Regions from separate parts of the Mesorhizobium sp. WSM4844 genome, predicted to be linked through region 1. Evidence: riboswitches for the same ligand, from Rfam matches in the RefSeq annotation. Region 1 holds a riboswitch; each other region holds the start of a gene.
What was found. Region 1 has a riboswitch for cobalamin ahead of AC0L2A_RS34680 (ABC transporter ATP-binding protein). Riboswitches for the same ligand answer to the same signal wherever they lie in the genome.

Region 2: it holds a riboswitch for cobalamin, as region 1 does, so the genes downstream of both, metE (5-methyltetrahydropteroyltriglutamate--homocysteine S-methyltransferase) here and AC0L2A_RS34680 (ABC transporter ATP-binding protein) in region 1, are expected to answer to the same signal.
Region 3: it holds a riboswitch for cobalamin, as region 1 does, so the genes downstream of both, AC0L2A_RS07140 (aromatic ring-hydroxylating oxygenase subunit alpha) here and AC0L2A_RS34680 (ABC transporter ATP-binding protein) in region 1, are expected to answer to the same signal.
Region 4: it holds a riboswitch for cobalamin, as region 1 does, so the genes downstream of both, AC0L2A_RS04245 (CbtB domain-containing protein) here and AC0L2A_RS34680 (ABC transporter ATP-binding protein) in region 1, are expected to answer to the same signal.

Annotation. Positions count from the first base shown of each region.
Region 1 is NZ_JBVVQB010000092.1:511-4,606, reverse strand. Features, by position in the region: gene AC0L2A_RS34685 (ABC transporter substrate-binding protein) at 1-814, opposite strand, end outside; gene AC0L2A_RS34680 (ABC transporter ATP-binding protein) at 811-1,623, opposite strand; cobalamin riboswitch at 1,711-1,914, opposite strand; gene AC0L2A_RS34675 (AraC family transcriptional regulator) at 2,179-3,012, shown strand; gene AC0L2A_RS34670 (bifunctional helix-turn-helix transcriptional regulator/GNAT family N-acetyltransferase) at 3,185-4,096, opposite strand, start outside.
Region 2 is NZ_JBVVQB010000042.1:26,689-30,784, reverse strand. Features, by position in the region: gene metK (methionine adenosyltransferase) at 1-615, shown strand, start outside; gene AC0L2A_RS26045 (adenosine kinase) at 725-1,717, shown strand; cobalamin riboswitch at 2,106-2,304, shown strand; gene metE (5-methyltetrahydropteroyltriglutamate--homocysteine S-methyltransferase) at 2,420-4,096, shown strand, end outside.
Region 3 is NZ_JBVVQB010000005.1:194,990-199,085, forward strand. Features, by position in the region: gene AC0L2A_RS07135 (FAD-binding oxidoreductase) at 1-542, opposite strand, end outside; partial or broken gene AC0L2A_RS07140 (aromatic ring-hydroxylating oxygenase subunit alpha) at 566-1,813, opposite strand; cobalamin riboswitch at 1,927-2,129, opposite strand; gene AC0L2A_RS07145 (DUF680 domain-containing protein) at 2,637-2,843, shown strand; gene AC0L2A_RS07150 (DUF680 domain-containing protein) at 2,911-3,135, shown strand; gene AC0L2A_RS07155 (DUF680 domain-containing protein) at 3,210-3,446, shown strand; gene AC0L2A_RS07160 (ABC transporter ATP-binding protein) at 3,637-4,096, opposite strand, start outside.
Region 4 is NZ_JBVVQB010000003.1:111,477-115,572, reverse strand. Features, by position in the region: gene cbiB (adenosylcobinamide-phosphate synthase CbiB) at 1-260, shown strand, start outside; gene cobO (cob(I)yrinic acid a,c-diamide adenosyltransferase) at 433-1,047, opposite strand; gene cobU (bifunctional adenosylcobinamide kinase/adenosylcobinamide-phosphate guanylyltransferase) at 1,049-1,546, opposite strand; gene AC0L2A_RS04250 (CbtA family protein) at 1,569-2,333, opposite strand; gene AC0L2A_RS04245 (CbtB domain-containing protein) at 2,349-2,528, opposite strand; cobalamin riboswitch at 2,566-2,775, opposite strand; gene AC0L2A_RS04240 (heparan-alpha-glucosaminide N-acetyltransferase) at 3,077-4,069, shown strand; gene AC0L2A_RS04235 (methyltransferase family protein) at 4,066-4,096, shown strand, end outside.

The DNA of each region.
Region 1 (4,096 bases):
GATGGACTTTGAGGAAGTCGAGCAGTTTCCTGTAACCGCCGCCGTCCTGATAGTCGAGCAGGATCAGGAACTGCGGATTGCGGGAAGCGACCGTTTCCCAGTCCGTGTTGCCCCAACTCGTCTGCATGTCGGCCATGATGTTGTCGCCGCCGGCAGCGGCGATCATGGCGCTGGGGATCGCGAACTTGCCTGATGTGAAGGGTTTGTCTTCGCCGGAGTCGTAGAGAAACACCCGCGTCTGCTCGCGGTCGCCGACCTTTGCCGTGATATCGGCGAGTTGCGCTTTCCAGCCTGAAACGAGTTTTTTCGCCTCGGCCTCCTTGCCGAAAATCCTGCCCAGCTTTTCGATGTCGCCGTAGAGCAGGTCCATCGAGGCGGCGGGGCGGTTGTTGTCGAGATGGACGCAGCTTTCCGTCAGCACCAGCGTCTTGATGCCGTGCGGCGCCAGCGTATCTGGCGTTACCTCGCCGCCCGGCTTCATGCCGTAATACCAGCCGGCGAAGAAGAAATCGGGCTCGACCGCGACCAGGTTTTCGAGCGTCGGGTATTTCGGCGCAAGTTCCGGGATGGCGCCCTGCCCGGCCTTGAATTCCGGACCGACCTTATACCATCCGGTGATGCCGGTCAGGCCGACGATCGACGGTTGCAGCCCCAGCGCGAAGGCCATCTCGGCCATGTTCATATCCTGGATGACGGCGCGCTTCGGCGCGGCGTCGAACGTCAGCGGTGTGCCGCAGCTGTCGACTGTTACCGGGAAAGCGAAGGCGGCCTGGGCAAGCAGCAGAGAGGCAAAAGGCAATGCGAGGCGTTTCACGGGTGTTGCTCCTTGGTTAGATCAGAAGAGGCACGGTTCGGGACTTCGAACACCGTGAGTTCGCGGTCTTCGGTCGGATGGCGCAGCCGAAGCACCTCGACGCCGAAAATCTCGCGGATCAACTGCTCGGTCAGCGCCTCGCGCGGACCGGCGAGTGCCTGCAGGCGGGCCTCGTTCATCACCGCGACCCTGGTGGCAAATGGCGTGACCAGCGACAGGTCATGCAGCACCGCCACGACGGTCATGCCAAGCTGCGATACGAGTTCGAGAAGTTCGCTGCGGGCGCGCGGATCGAGATGATTGGTCGGTTCATCGAGGAACAGGATTTTCGGCTCCTGGGCGATGGCGCGCGCCAGCCGGGCGCGTTGCCGCTCACCACCCGACAGCGAGCCGATCGTGCGGCCGAGCAGCGGCAGCAGGCCAGTTCTGCGAAGCGCTTCGACGACGACGTCGCGTTGCTCGCTCCTGCGTCGCCAGCCGGCATGCGGGACCCGCCCAAGTCCGACGTAGTCGATCACGGCAAGCCGCGGATCGGGCTGATCGGTCTGGCCGACGACCGCCATGTGCAGCGCCCGCTCGGCGGCCGGAAATGTCTCCAGCCGGCGTCCGGAAAATCTCACATCTCCCCCGCTCGGACGCAGCGTGCCGCATAGCATGCGCAGCAGCGTCGTCTTGCCGGCGCCGTTGGGACCGATGATGGCGAGGCGGTCTCCCGCCGCGACCGAAAGGCTGACCGCACTGACCAGGCGCTGGCCATTCGCCGTGGCGCTCAGTTCACGCGCTTCAAGAAGAGGCTGGCAGGCGTCCAACTTACCGTCACTTTCTCAATGGCGACGGAAGGAAGCTGGACCGGCCAACAAGGCCGATGTCCACGTCTCCTCCCGGCACACCCCGTCCGGTCAACTCGTGCGATGGCAGGTCTCCTGGCTCGCGGGTCCTTGCGCCATCCTGCCTTCCCAGCCTTGCCGGCCAGTGGCATTTCGGATTTTGCTCGCCGCTTACAGTTGCGGGGGCAGCCACGGCCTCGATCCGAAGATCTCACCGTGTTCCCTTTTCACCCCTCGCCTTTCGGCTTGGGGACCATCAGTCAGCCACCCTAGTTTTCCGCCAATCCCAGCGCAATAAATTTCCGGGTTCCGGAGTGCCGAGCGAGCAATGGTCTTGTCAGAACGAGCATACCGAAATCGTAATGTAATATCATTACTACTTAAAAGACAACGCCTGCTCCCGTCAAGCCCTTCGCCCAACGCCTTCGACTTGCCGACCAGTGTCGCATTGCGCGGTGCGCAATTTCGATCAAACTGCCTCCACCAGGAAGCGATACCATGACCTGGCCAATGCGCAGTCCCACAGCAAGGAGCCATATGAACCCGACCGAGAAAGCGCTGTGGTTCGTCGAAAGCCATCTGCCGGAATCCATCTCACTCGACGATGTCGCCAACAGCAGCGGCGTGTCGCGCTTTCACGTGACGCGGGCTTTCGGTGCGGCGACCGGACGTTCGGTGATGGGCTACCTGCGTTCTCGCCGGCTGACCGAGGCGGCGCGCAGGCTCGCCGCCGGCGCACCGGACATCCTCTCGGTCGCGCTCGACGCCGGCTATGCCTCGCATGAGGCTTTCACCCGCGCCTTCCGCGACCAGTTCGGCACCACGCCGGAACTGGTGCGCGCGCAAGGCTCGCTCAAAAACCTCGATCTCGTGGAGCCGATCCTGATGGACCAGTCCTTCCTCGCCAATCTCGAGCCGCCGCGTTTCGAAACCAGCCGGCCGTTCCTCATCGCCGGTCTCGGCGAGCGCTACAGCTGCGAAACCAGCGCCGGCATCCCGATGCAGTGGCAAAGGTTCGGCCCCTATATCGGCAACATTCCAGGCGAGGTCGGCGACATCGCCTATGGCGTCTGCGTCAACGGCGACGATGCAGGCAATTTCGACTATATCGCCGGCGTCGAGGTGTCCGATTTTTCGGACCTGCCGAAGGAGTTTTCGCGCGTACGCGTGCCGGCGCAGAAATACGCCGTGTTCGCCCATCGTGACCACATCTCGACCATCCGCCGCACGGTCAACACGATCTGGAACAAATGGCTGCCGGCCTCCGGGCACAAGATTGCCGACGCGCCCGAATTCGAGCGCTACGGCCCCGAATTCGATCCGCGCAGCGGCAATGGCGGGCTGGAAATCTGGATACCGGTCGCAGGGTGAGGAAGCCTCCGCCTTGTCTTGCCTTCTCCCCTTGTGGGAGAAGGTGGCCGCGAAGCGGCCGGATGAGGGGTGTTCCAGCTTGGCACCGCCGGTGACTCCGGCCAACACCCCTCAACCGTCTCGGCGCTGCGCGCCGATCCACCGTCTCCCACAAGGGGAGAAGGGAAAGACGCTACAACTCCAGGTTCCAGTTCTGGCCGACCAGATCCTTGCCGAAGGCGTGGTGGCGCTGCTGATTGGCCAGCTTGAACCCGGCCGCCTCGTAGATGCGGCGCGCTGAGGTGAGCACGTCGTTGGTCCACAGCGTCAATTTCTTGTAGCCCTTGGCACGGGCAAAGCCGATGCATTCCTCGACCAGCCGGCTGCCGATGCCGAGACCGCGCGCCGAGGGTTCGACATAGAGCAGGCGCAGCTTCGCCACCGCGTCCGACTGGCGCACGAGAAAAACCGAGCCGACGACTTCCCCTTCCCGCTCGGCGATCCAGCTGCGTTCCCATTTCGGATCGTAGGATCTGACGAAAGCGCCGAGGATTTCGGCGACCAGCGCCTCATAAGTTTCGTCCCAGCCATATTCCTGCGCATAGAGCAGGCCCTGGCGATGGATGATCCAGCCGATGTCGCCGACCTGCAGAGACCGCAGCATGTAAGGGACCCTGGGCTCTGCACTCTCGCCCAGCAGGCGCTGCACCGTCTGCATCGCCTTGACCAGCCTGTCCTGTTCCGGTGCGGAAAGCCGGTCGAGCAGGGCCGCGACCTGATCGTGCGAACCCTGGTTCAGCGGCGCGAACGCCGCTCTTCCCGCCGGCGTCAGCGCAATCGACGAGCGCCGAGCATCGGCTTGCGTCGCCACGCGCTCGACCAGGCCGCGCTCCTCGAACTTTTTCAGCAATCGGCTGAGGTAGCCGGGGTCGAGACCGAGATCGCGCGCAAGATCGGTGGCGGTCAGGCCATCGCGATGCGCCAGTTCATAGAGCACCCGGGCCTCGGTCAGCGAGAAGGCGCTTTTCAGCAGCCCTTCGTCGAGCAACCCGATCTGGCGGGTGTAGAAGCGGTTGAAGCCCCGCACCGCATCGATCCGCTCCCT
Region 2 (4,096 bases), on a different contig from region 1:
GTCCTGTCGACGCAGCATGACGAGGAGGTCTCACAAGCCACGGTCCGCGAAGGCGTCATTGAGGAGATCATAAGGCCGGTCTTGCCCCACGACTTGGATACGACGGGGATAAGGTTCCTGGTCAATCCAACAGGCCGGTTCGTGGTCGGTGGGCCGCGCGGCGATTGCGGTCTCACCGGACGCAAGATCATCGTCGATTCCTACGGCGGCATGGGGCGTCACGGCGGCGGTGCCTTTTCGGGCAAGGACCCGTCGAAGGTCGATCGGTCGGCCGCCTATGCGGCGCGGTACGTCGCAAAAAACGTCGTTGCCAGCGGACTGGCGGAGGTGTGCGAGGTTCAGCTTGCTTACGCGATCGGTGTGGCCGCGCCGGTCTCTATCCTCGTCAATACATTCGGAACCGCAAAGATTGATGAAAAAAGGATCGAGCGCGCCGTCCTTGAGCTTTTCGATCTCCGGCCGAAAGGCATCATCAAGGCGCTTGATCTCTTACGGCCGATTTACCGCAAGACCGCGACATACGGACACTTCGGCCGCGAAGAGCCGGAGTTCACCTGGGAAAAGACGGACAGAGCTGACGACCTGTTGCGTGAGGCAGGACCGGCAGCTGCGTGATGCGCGGGTATTGGATGCGTCGGCATAGGGCGACCCATTCCACACTCGCCAAAAACACGCCGGCCCCGGCGTGGCGAGAAGCCGGCTCGGCTTTTTGGCGGAGACACTGATGTCGAAATATGACGTGCTTTGTATCGGTAATGCCATCGTCGACATCATCGCGCAGTGCGACGAGGCATTCCTCGAGACCAACGGCATCATCAAGGGCGCGATGAACCTCATCGACACAAGGCGCGCCGAGCTGCTCTACAGCCGCATGGGTCCGGCGATCGAGGCGTCCGGCGGCAGTGCCGGCAACACGGCGGCCGGCGTCGCCAGCTTCGGCGGCCGCGCCGCTTTCTTCGGCAAGGTCTCCAACGATGCGCTGGGCGAAATCTACGCCCACGACATCCACGCGCAGGGCGTCGCCTTCGATACCAGGCCGCTCAATGGCGAACCGCCGACGGCGCGCTCGATGATCTTCGTCACCCCTGACGGCGAGCGCTCGATGAACACCTATCTCGGCGCCTGCGTCGAGCTCGGGCCGGAGGATGTCGAGGCCGACAAGGCCTCTGGCGCCAAGGTCACCTATTTCGAAGGCTATCTGTGGGATCCGCCGCGCGCCAAGGAAGCAATCCGCCAGACGGCGATGCTGGCGCACGCGGCAGGCCGCGAAGTGTCGATGACCCTGTCGGATTCGTTCTGCGTCGATCGCTACCGAGACGAGTTCCTCGAACTGATGCGTTCGGGCACGGTCGATATCGTCTTTGCCAACAGCCACGAGATCAAGTCACTCTACCAGACATCGTCGTTTGACGAGGCGCTGGCGCAGATCCGCAAGGATTGCCGGATCGCCGCCGTGACCCGTTCGGAAAAAGGCTCCGTCATCGTGCGCGGCGACGAGACCGTCACCATCGATGCGACCAAAATCCGCGAGCTGGTCGATACGACCGGCGCCGGCGACCTCTATGCCGCCGGTTTCCTCTACGGCTACACGCAAGGGCGCAGCCTGCAGACCTGCGGCGACCTCGGTTCACTGGCGGCCGGATTGGTGATCCAGCAGATCGGCCCCAGGCCGCGGCAGAATTTGCGCCGCGAGGCTGAACAGGCGGGGCTGTTGTAGGGCGGCTTTCTGCCACGTGCTGCCCACCTTCCCGTTTGCGGGCTGTCCAGACAAGCGCGGGTAAACGGCGCGTACCCGTCCGTGAAGGATGGCGGTTTTCTCCAAATTTCTGATTTCTTGAGGCTCAGGAACGTTGTCACACTTCGGGCCAGTACTGCCGGCCGATCATGATGGCCAACACGCCCTTTTTGACGAAGGTCGTTTTGAGCCGGGATCGTACAATTGACAGATTGCCCGGCGACCAGGCACAGCCTGCGCAAACCGGAGAGGGGCGCAAATGGCTCAGCTCTACCCGCGACCTGCGACTTGGGAACACGCCGCAGGTGAACGGTTCACATAAACACATAAACATTTCTTTATACGGCATTGACAACAAAGGGAGCTGCTGCGATTGTCGGCGCGTCGTGGTTCTCCGCACGGCGTTGCCGTAGCGGAGCTAAGAGGGAAGCCGGTGCAATCCGGCGCTGCCCCCGCAACTGTAAGCGGCGAGCCAACCCACCAATGTCACTGGGGCGAACTGCCCCGGGAAGACGGGGCAGAGGCTGTGACCCGCGAGCCAGGAGACCTGCCACGGTGAACAACGTCCACGGGCGGGGTGTCTGGTGGCCGCGGCAGCTCGGCGTTCATGCCGGCCTGCTAGCGCCTTCCTTGTCCCCGCCCCAAGCATCGGGGTATGGAATGAATGTCTCCCAGCAAGTTCCCATAGCAACGCTTGGCGTGCCGCGTATCGGTCGCCGGCGAGAACTGAAATTCGCGCTCGAAAGCTACTGGTCCGGAAAATCTTCTGCCGCCAACCTTCTGGCGACGGCGAAGGCACTCCGTGCCGCCAGCTGGAGCGAGCAGCACGACCGCGGCGTGTCGAAAATCCCGTCGAACGATTTCTCACTTTATGACCATGTGCTCGACACCGCAGCAATGGTCGGCGCCGTGCCATCTCGTTACGGCTGGACGGGCGGCGAGGTCCCGCTCGACATCTATTTCGCGATGGCGCGCGGGACGCAAGGCGATACTGCGGGTTGCGGACACGCCAGTCACGGGCATGCGGTTCAGGGCCAGCGCGTAACCGCGATGGAAATGACCAAATGGTTCGACACTAACTACCACTACATCGTGCCGGAGCTGAGCGACGATCAGGCATTCGCCCTCTCGTCGACGAAACCAGTCGATCACTTTCTGGAGGCAAAAGAGCTCGGCATCCATACACGCCCGGTCATCCTTGGACCGGTCACCTTCCTCAAGCTGGCGAAGTCTCCCGGCCAGTGTTTCAATCCCATAGCGCTCCTACCGCGGCTGCTGCCCGTCTACGAGCAACTCCTGCGGAGGCTGGAGCTCTCGGGGGCCGACTGGGTGCAGATTGATGAGCCGGCGCTTGTGCTCGACCTTAGCCCGAACGAACGATCTGCCTTCGAATTCACGTACGGCCAGCTGTCGAAAGCCGCGCCCAAGTTGAAAATTATGCTGGCGACCTATTTCGGGCCGCTGGGAGACAATCTGGAGACCGCGCTTTCGCTGCGCCTGGCGGGCTTACATCTCGATCTCGTGCGCGCTCCCGAGCAGTTGGAGACGGTTGGTCGGCTCGCACCGAAGGATCTGGTGCTCTCACTTGGCTTGATCGACGGCCGCAACGTCTGGCGCGCGAACCTGGCTGCCATTCTCGACCGCATCAAGCCGATCGTTGCCGGCTGGCCGCTGGATCGCGTCGAGATTGCGCCTTCCTGCTCGATGCTTCATGTGCCGATGGACCTGCGGATGGAGACCGCGCTCGATGTGGATGTCAGTTCGTGGCTGGCATTCGCCGCCCAGAAGAGTGAAGAGCTGCTTGTGCTGGCCCAAGCCTTGTCCGAAGGCAGGGAGGCCGTAGCGGGCGCACTGAAAGCTTCTGCCAAGGCGGCCGCGGCGCGCGCAATGTCTGGAAAGGTCCATGATCCGCTCGTCCATGGGCGGGTTATCAGCATTGACGGCGCCATGAAGCAACGAAAGAGCGCATTTGCCAAGCGCTCCAGAGTCCAGGCTGACACGCTCGGCCTACCGCCGTTCCCGACGACGACGATCGGGTCCTTCCCGCAGACGCCCGAGGTGCGCAGGGCGCGCTCCGCTCATGCGAAGGGCCGGCTGAGCTATGTCGATTACCAGGCCTTCCTGAAGAAGGAGACCGAGGCGGCGGTCCGCTGGCAGGAGGAGATTGGGCTGGACGTGCTGGTACATGGCGAGTTCGAACGAAACGACATGGTCCAGCATTTCGGCGAGCAGCTGTCCGGCCTCGCCTTCACCCAGCATGGCTGGGTGCAAAGTTACGGCTCCCGGCTCGTGCGTCCTCCCATCATCTTCGGCGACGTATCGCGGCCCAATCCGATGACGGTCCTCTGGTGGCAATTTGCC
Region 3 (4,096 bases), on a different contig from region 1:
ATGCGGCTGCCGAGCAGCTCGAGCTCCTTGCGGAAGATGATCTCCTCGGGCTTTCGCGCGCAGTTGACGAAGCCGACATCTGTCCATGGCGCGCAGTCGTTCAGCCAGCGCAGCATCGACATCATCGGCGTCACGCCTGAGCCGGCCGAAATGAACAGATACTTGGCCGCTGGATGGCTGTGCAGCGAAAAGTCGCCCGCCGGCCCATAGGCCTTCACGTGAACGCCGGGCTTCAGATTGTCGAACATCCAGCGGGTGCCGAGGCTGCCGGCCTGCGCTTTCACCGTCACCGCGATCGAGAACGGCCTCGACGGCGAGGACGACAGCGTATAGGTCCGCATCATCGGGCCCTCGGTGGTCGGCAGTTCCAGCGTCACGAACTGCCCCGGTCTGTAGCGGAACCAGGTCTGGTTGTCAGAGCGGAAGGTGAAGGTCTTCACGTCAGGCGCCTCGTCGCTGACGCCGATGACTTCCAGCACCTGGAGCCTGTCGTTCCAGGGCGCCATCTCGTCGAGATGGCGGTAGAGGCCAAGGTCCGTCATCGCATTCATCCCCTTGACCTCGTTCAGGCGACGCTGCGCAGCGCCGGCCGCCCGGCCTCGGCAAGGCGCGGCCCGATGAAGGAGGCGTACCATTCGACGAACTGGATGACGCCGCCCTCATGCAGTTCCGAATAGGGGCCGGGCTCATAGGCCGGCGACAGGATGCCGAAGGCGTTTTCCTCGACAATGCGACGGTCCTGGTCGTTGGTCTCGGTCCAGACATGGGTGAGTTCGGCGAGGTCGTAATCGACGCCTTCGACCGCGTCCTTGTGGACAAGCCATTTGGTGGTGACGGCCGTTTCCGTGGCACTGATCGGCAGCACGCGGAAGGTGACGGCATGATCGCCGAGGATATGGTTCCAACTCGTCGGATAGTGATAGAGCAGCAGCGAGCCGATACGGTCGGTCGAAACGCTGTCGGAAAGGTTCTTCTTCACCGCGCGTCTTCCCGTCATCGTGTAGCTGACGGCGTCGTGCAGCAGCGGCGCGCGGGTGGCGCGATACTGCCCGGCCGGATCGATGCGGAACTTGCTCGGCAAGCCCGCCGCCTCGCATTTCGCCCAGTGCGCGAGCATCTCTGGATCGCTGTCGGCGCCCTGCACGCCGGTCACGGTCGGCGCTTCCGGGAATGTCTTGCAGAGTTCCGGATGGTTGCCGGCGCAATGGTAGCACTCGCGGTTGTTCTCCCAGACGAGCTTCCAGTTGCCCTTCTCGACGATGGTCGATTCGAAGGCGATTTTTGCCTCGCGCAGCCGGTGCGGCAGGAGGTAAGGCTCGATCATGGCGCGCATCGGCGCGAAATCGGCCGGCTCGTTGGCCAGGCAGATAAAGATGTAGCCGCCAACGCTTTCGCAAGCCACCGGCTTCAGGCTGAACTGGCTCTTGTCGAAGCCGTCTGCCATCTGGCGAGCAAACAACAGCCGGCCGTCCAGCTCCTAGGTCCACTGGTGATAGGGGCAGACCAGCTTCGCCGCAGTGCCCTTGTCGGCATTGCAGACACGGCTGCCGCGATGCCGGCAGGAATTGTGGAAGGCATTGATCTTGCCTTGCTGGTCGCGGACCAGCACGACCGGATAGTCGCCGATCTGGGCGGTGATATAGCTGCCAGCTTTCGGCAACTCGCAATCGTGGCCGATGAACAGCCAGTCGCGATACCAGATCAGCTCCATGTCGAGCTTGAAGAAATCTGGATCGGTGTAGAAGGGCTGCTCGAGCGAATAGCCTTGCCTGCGGCCGTGCAAGAGCCTCAGCATGTCGTTGCGCGCGTCCATGTCCTGTCCTCGTGTAAGGACTGAACTGGTGGTGATGGAGGGAGGACCGTTTGCACGCCGGCGACAGGGCCGGACGTGCATCATCCACCTCTTGACCGCCCACCGCGATCAGTCGAGTCTGAAAATCTCGGGCTGGTTTCCGGGCTCTGGAGTGTCCTTGCGGACTCGTCGCGACACCTTCCCAGGCTTGTGGCCCAGTGGTCTCCCGTTGCGACTTGAACTCCACCACCGTTGCGGGGGCAGCGCCGGGTTCTGACCGGCTTCCCAATTCTCCGCTTCGTCGTCACCAAGCGGCACCTGAGATGGCGTGATCTAATCATGCCGGCCGGCTGACTGCCGGCATGAAAGCGACATCGTATCCATGCGGCGCGACACCGCCGGCGAAACCTGCAGGTTTATATCTGCAGGGCTGAAACCCCACTTTGTCGGCGGCCACTGTCGGCTGCCGTGACATAGAATCCGACCCGCGGCGGAGATCAGGAAGGTTAACAGTTTACAAAAGTGACTATTAGCCGCTTCTAAAATCGAACCGAACGGTTCGTTTCTGTTGACAATGCGTGCAACACGCTGTGAACGCAAATTCGCCAATCCGTCAAATCATGAATTGCTAATTTTGAATAAGATATTGAAAACAAACCATAAAACCATGGTAGCAGATGCCTCTGGTACAATTTCAAGGTGTAGATTCTTGGTCCACACGGAACAACTTCGTGATTGGAATCCGCCGAATGGCCTTCCCACATCGGGGCTGTCCGAACGACGCGCGCATCCTCCCAAGACACGCCGCTAGACGGACTGAAGACTAAGATACTGGAGTACTAAAATGAAAAAGATCGCTCTTGCTGCCGTCGCCGCTCTGGCCATCACCGGCAGCGCCTTTGCCGGCAGCGACCGTTATGGGTCCAACGCCGCCAACCAGCCGGCCGTCGCGGTCGACAGCTCGTATACGGCCTCTGTCCAGACGCCGGCTCACGCTGAAAAGCAGCCCGTTGGCCAGGGCGCCGACCGCAACCTTTTCGGCAACAATTAACAGCTGGTCCCAAACAGCAAAGTGGCGGTCCGCCGCTCGGGATCTGAGGAACTCAGGAGTATTTGAAATGAAGAAGCTCATTCTTGCCACCGCCGCGATTGTGGCCATCTCCGGCAGCGCTTTTGCCGGCAGCGACAACTTTGGATCGAACGGCGCCAACCAGCCGGCCGCTGCGGTCGACAGCAACTCGTACACGGCTTCGATTCGGAATTCGGCTTCGGCGCAGAATCCGGTTCCGGCTGACGAGAAACCCGTCAACGGCAGCGACCGTAACCTGTTCGGCAACAACTAACAGTTCGTTCCAACAGCGGCGGCGGCATTTGCCCGCCGGGCTGGCGGAACCAAGAAAATCCAGGAGTTTTGAAAATGAAGAAGATCGTTCTTACCGCCGCCGCGCTTTTGATTGCTGCGGGCGGCGCTTTTGCCGGTAGCGACAACTTTGGCAGAACCGACATCAACAAGCAGGCGACCATCAACGTCGACAACACGCAGACTTCTTCGGTACGCAATACCGGCTCGCCGGTCTACAAGCTGCTCAACTCGTCGGGCGACGTACAGAAGTCCGCCCCGCAGGGCAGCGACCGGAACCTGTTCGGCCGCTAGCGCATCGGCCCGAAAATCGGTTCCGATTTTCGGAAAGCACGATGCGCAGGGTTAAAGTGTTGGAGCGTACCTTTGTGCGTCCACTTGGACGCACGTCGCTCTAACAGCGACCGGAACGCACAAGAGTGGCGGCTTTGCCCGCCGCTCTCGTTTTTGGGTCACCAAACATCCATCAGTTCGGCTGCTGCTCTCAGGCTGCCTTTGCTTCCGCTTTGTGGAGCGTGAATGAATGTCCGTCGGCATCGAAAATATGCAGGTCGCCGGCATCGGCATTCAACCGCAGCGCAGCGCCGCGCTTGACCCCGACATTGCCTGGCAACTTGGTGACCAGCGGCAGGTCGGCGCGGCCGATGTCGACATAGACGAGCTGGACCTCGCCGAGTTGCTCGACATAATCCACCGTTCCCTCGAAAAGATAATCCGCACCGGTGGCGATCGTCAGATCTTCCGGCCGCACGCCGAAGCTCACCGAAGCGCCCTTCACCGACGCCGGCGTGGCGATCGGCACCGTCGCCTTGCGCCCGCCGACATGACTGACGATGGTCGGGTCGCCTGATTTGTCGATCGTCGCCGGCAGGATGTTCATGGCCGGCGAGCCGATGAACTGGGCGACGAACAGATTGCCGGGTCTCTTGTAGAGCTCCATCGGC
Region 4 (4,096 bases), on a different contig from region 1:
CCGTGCAGCGCGACGCGAAAAAGCACCGCTCGCCGAATGCCGGCTGGCCGGAGGCCGCGATGGCCGGCGCGCTCGGCCTGGCGCTGGCCGGGCCGCGCTCCTACGACGGCGTCATGGTCGACGACGCGTTCATGGGTGAAGGCGGCCGCCGCGATGTCGAGAGCGTGGACATCAGACGAGCGCTAAGACTCTATCAGCTTGCCGACTTTCTGCTGATGGGACTGTTCGGCTTGCTGTCGGTGATCGTCATCGTTGCGTGACTGCGGCCTCCCCTTCTCCCCTTGTGGGAGAAGGTGGCCGCGAAGCGGCCGGATGAGGGGTGTTCCAGCTGGTACCGACGGCGCTCCGTCCAGCACCCCTCAACCGTCTTGGCGCTACGCGCCAATCCACCTTCTCCCACAAGGGGAGAAGGAAGAAGAGGCGAACGAAACCTCAAAACTCTATGCCTTGCTGCGCTTTCACGCCGGCGGAAAAGTGATGCTTGGTTACGCCCATCTCGGTGACCAGATCGGCGGCATCGACCAGCGCCGGCTTGGCGTTGCGGCCGGTGACGACGATATGCAGGTTTTCGCGGCGGCCCTTCAGCGCCGCCACCACCGTGTCGAGATCGAGATAGTCATAGCGCAGCGCGATGTTCAATTCGTCGAGTACCAGCAGGCTGATCGATGGATCGGCCATCAGCTCGAGCACCTTGGCCCAGGCAGCCTCGGCGGCGGCGATGTCGCGCTTCAAATCCTGCGTTTCCCAGGTAAACCCCTCGCCCATCGTGTGCCAGACGACCCGGTCGCCGAAAGCGGCAAAGGCGTCCTTCTCGCCGGTATGCCATTTGCCCTTGATGAACTGGACGACGCCGACACGCCTGCCGTAGCCGAGCATCCTCAGCGCCAGCCCGAAGGCGGCAGTGGTCTTGCCCTTGCCGGGCCCGGTGTTGACGATCAGCAGTCCCTTCTCGACCGTCTTGGCCGCGACCTCGGCGTCCTGCACCGCCTTGCGCTTGGCCATCTTGGCGCGGTGGCGTTCCTCGTCCCTGTCGTCGATCTCGGTCATATCACTTCACCTTGAGCGGCAGTCCCGCCACCATCAGCAGCACCGTGCCGGCGACGGCGGCGACCTGCTGGTTGAGCCGGCCGGCGGCATCGCGAAACCGGCGGGCAAGCGCGTTGTCGGGCACGATGCCCTGCCCGACCTCGTTGGAAACCACGAACCACGGCCCGCGCGGCCGCGACAGCACATCCGCAAGCCCTCGGCATTCGGCCTCAATGTCGCGTTCGGCCAGCATGTGGTTGGACAGCCACAGCGTCAGGCAGTCGATCAGGACGGGCCGCCCGTCAGGCAGCGCCTCGATCGCGCCGACGAGATCGAGCGGCGCATCGACGGTCGTCCAACCGTCGCCGCGCCGTGCTCGGTGTAGCGCGACGCGTTCGCGCATCTCGTCGTCATAGGCTTGCGCCGTGGCGATATAGGTCCACGGCGCCGGACAGTCCGTCACCAGGCTTTCGGCATGCGCGCTCTTGCCCGAGCGTGCACCGCCGACGACCAGGGTCAGCTTGCTGCCTGGAGCAGCGCGATCAGGCAAGGCTGTCGCGCAGGCCGGTTGCGGCGCCGGTCAAGCGGCCGCGCACCAAGCCGACGACAGCGCCGAGCACCAGCCAGAACACCAGATTGGTCAGCGTCACCGCCACCACGAACTGGTGGTGCAGGCCTTCCGGGATCGGCGATTCGAAACTGTCGGGCTGCGGCGCGCCGACGATATGCGGCGCCACGATCAACGCCACCGCAATCACCGCCAGCGGCAATGACTTGCGAAAGGCGAGCAGGCCGAGACCGGCCGCGGTCGCCACCACCGTCGCCGTCCACCAGATCTGGCGCTGGGCGAGATCGGCCGCCGGCATCGCCGGCAGTTCGGGCGGCAGGCCAAGGTTCGGGGCCAGCGTGAACACGGCAAAGCTGGCAAGGCCCCAGAACAGGCCCTGTCGCCAATTGCCGATGCCGCCGGCGAATTCCGAAGCGGCGACCAGGATCAGCGCAAAACCGATGCCGGTGACGACGTTGGCAACGACGTTGAAGGCGAAGCGCTCGAAGCCATCGGCCGGAGCCCAGCCTTCCTCTTCCGCGGTGGCTGCTTCAGCCGGCACGGCGCTGCTCATGGCATTACTGCCTGCTGCGGCCGGCGACAAACCATGGTCATGCGTGTGACCACCGCCGGCCTGTTCGTAGACTTCCGCCTTGAGGATGAGTGGCACCGTGGCGTAGGCCTGCATGCAGGCGAGAACGACGCCGGCCACTAGCCCTGCGATCGCCGCGATGAACACGACGTTGCGAAACAGTGTCATGGTGTCAGCCCCTCGTCAGTGGCAGGGAAAGCCCATCGAATGGCGATAGTCGTGGGCGGCATTGTGGACCGCATCGATATGCGAGAAGCCGACAAAACCCATGACGAAAACGCCGAGAAATGCAGCAAGCGCCAACTGCACGAAGCGCGACTGCGAGGAGACGGAAGCGCCGAGCGAGACGGAAGCGGTATTCATGTCTTGTCCTTTCGCCCTCCACCCGAGGGCATAGAAGTCAGTTCTCCTGTCGCCGGCAGGTCTCCTGGCTCGCGGATCAGCGCCCTTCCCCACCTTCCCGAAGAAGCTCTTCCCGAAGAAAATCTTCAGTGGCATATGGAGAGGACTACCGCACACAGTTGCGGGGGCAGCCACGGCATCGGGCGAATTTTGCCCCTACCGCATTCCCTCTTGGTTCCAAAACGGAACCGACGACGGCTGCGACTATAGGCAGAATCGCCGCGCCCGGCAAACCAAATTCCGCCAGCTAGCAGCGCGAATGCGCCGTCTCTCGTGGGCTCTTCCTTCTCCCATTGTGGGAGAAGGTGGCCTCGCGAAGCGAGGTCGGATGAGGGGTGTTCCAGCTTGGCACCAACAGCGCTCCGGCCAGCACCCCTCTTCCGTCTTGGCGCTGCGCGCCAATCCACCTTCTCCCACAAGGGGAGAAGGAAGAAGGGCGGCGCCTGTCTTCTTTTGTCCGGGGCAACCATGATAGTCGTCTTGCAGCACTGAATCAGAATTGCGAGACCATGACCATTCCTACGCCGGCCGTTCAGGACCGATCCAGGCGCATCATCGCCATCGACGTCGCCCGCGGCTTCGCTTTGCTTGCCATGGCGAGCTACCATTTCACCTGGGATCTCGAATTCTTCGGCTACACCGATCCCGGCCTGACTGCCTTTGGCTGGTGGAAATTCTACGCGCGCTGCATCGCTTCGACCTTCCTGTTCCTGGTCGGCGTCAGCCTGTTCCTCGCCCATGGCAAGCAAATCCGCTGGAACGGCTTCTGGAAACGCTTCGCCATGGTCGGCGGGGCGGCGCTCGCCATATCGGCCGCCACCAGGCTTGCCACACCCGACAGTTTCATCTTCTTCGGCATCCTGCACGAGATCGCGCTCGCCAGCCTGCTCGGCCTGGCGTTTCTGCGGCTGCCGGCGCTGCTGACGCTGGTTGTCGCAGCTTTCGTCATCACCGCGCCGCTCTACCTCAGGTCCGAGATCTTCGATCATCCGGCCCTGTGGTGGGTCGGCCTGTCGGCAACCAACCCGCGCTCCAACGATTATGTCCCGCTGTTTCCATGGTTCGGCGCTGTGCTTGCCGGCATCGCAGCGGCAAAGCTTGCCTTCGCCTCCGGCATGCTGACGCGGCTGGCGGGCCTGACGCCCGGCCGCTGGACTAATCCGCTGGTCTTTATCGGCCGGCACAGCCTCGCCTTCTATCTGATCCACCAGCCGGTGCTGATCGGCTCGGTCTGGCTGATTTCGCAAGTCATGCCGGCAACGGTCGAAACCAGGCAGGTCACCTTCCTGAAAGAGTGCCAGGCATCGTGCGAGCAATCGCGCGACACGGAGTTCTGCAGCAGCTATTGTGTCTGCATGCTCGATACGCTCGAGGGCGAGGCCACGCTTGATCGGCTCTACCGAAACGACCAGGCTGCGGAATGGAAGGCGCATCTCGACGAGCTCGCCGGCGCCTGCACTGCCAAGGCCGACGGCACTTTGATGGAGGGAGGAGCACAATGACCGACCATCAGCAGAAACCGGGCCAAC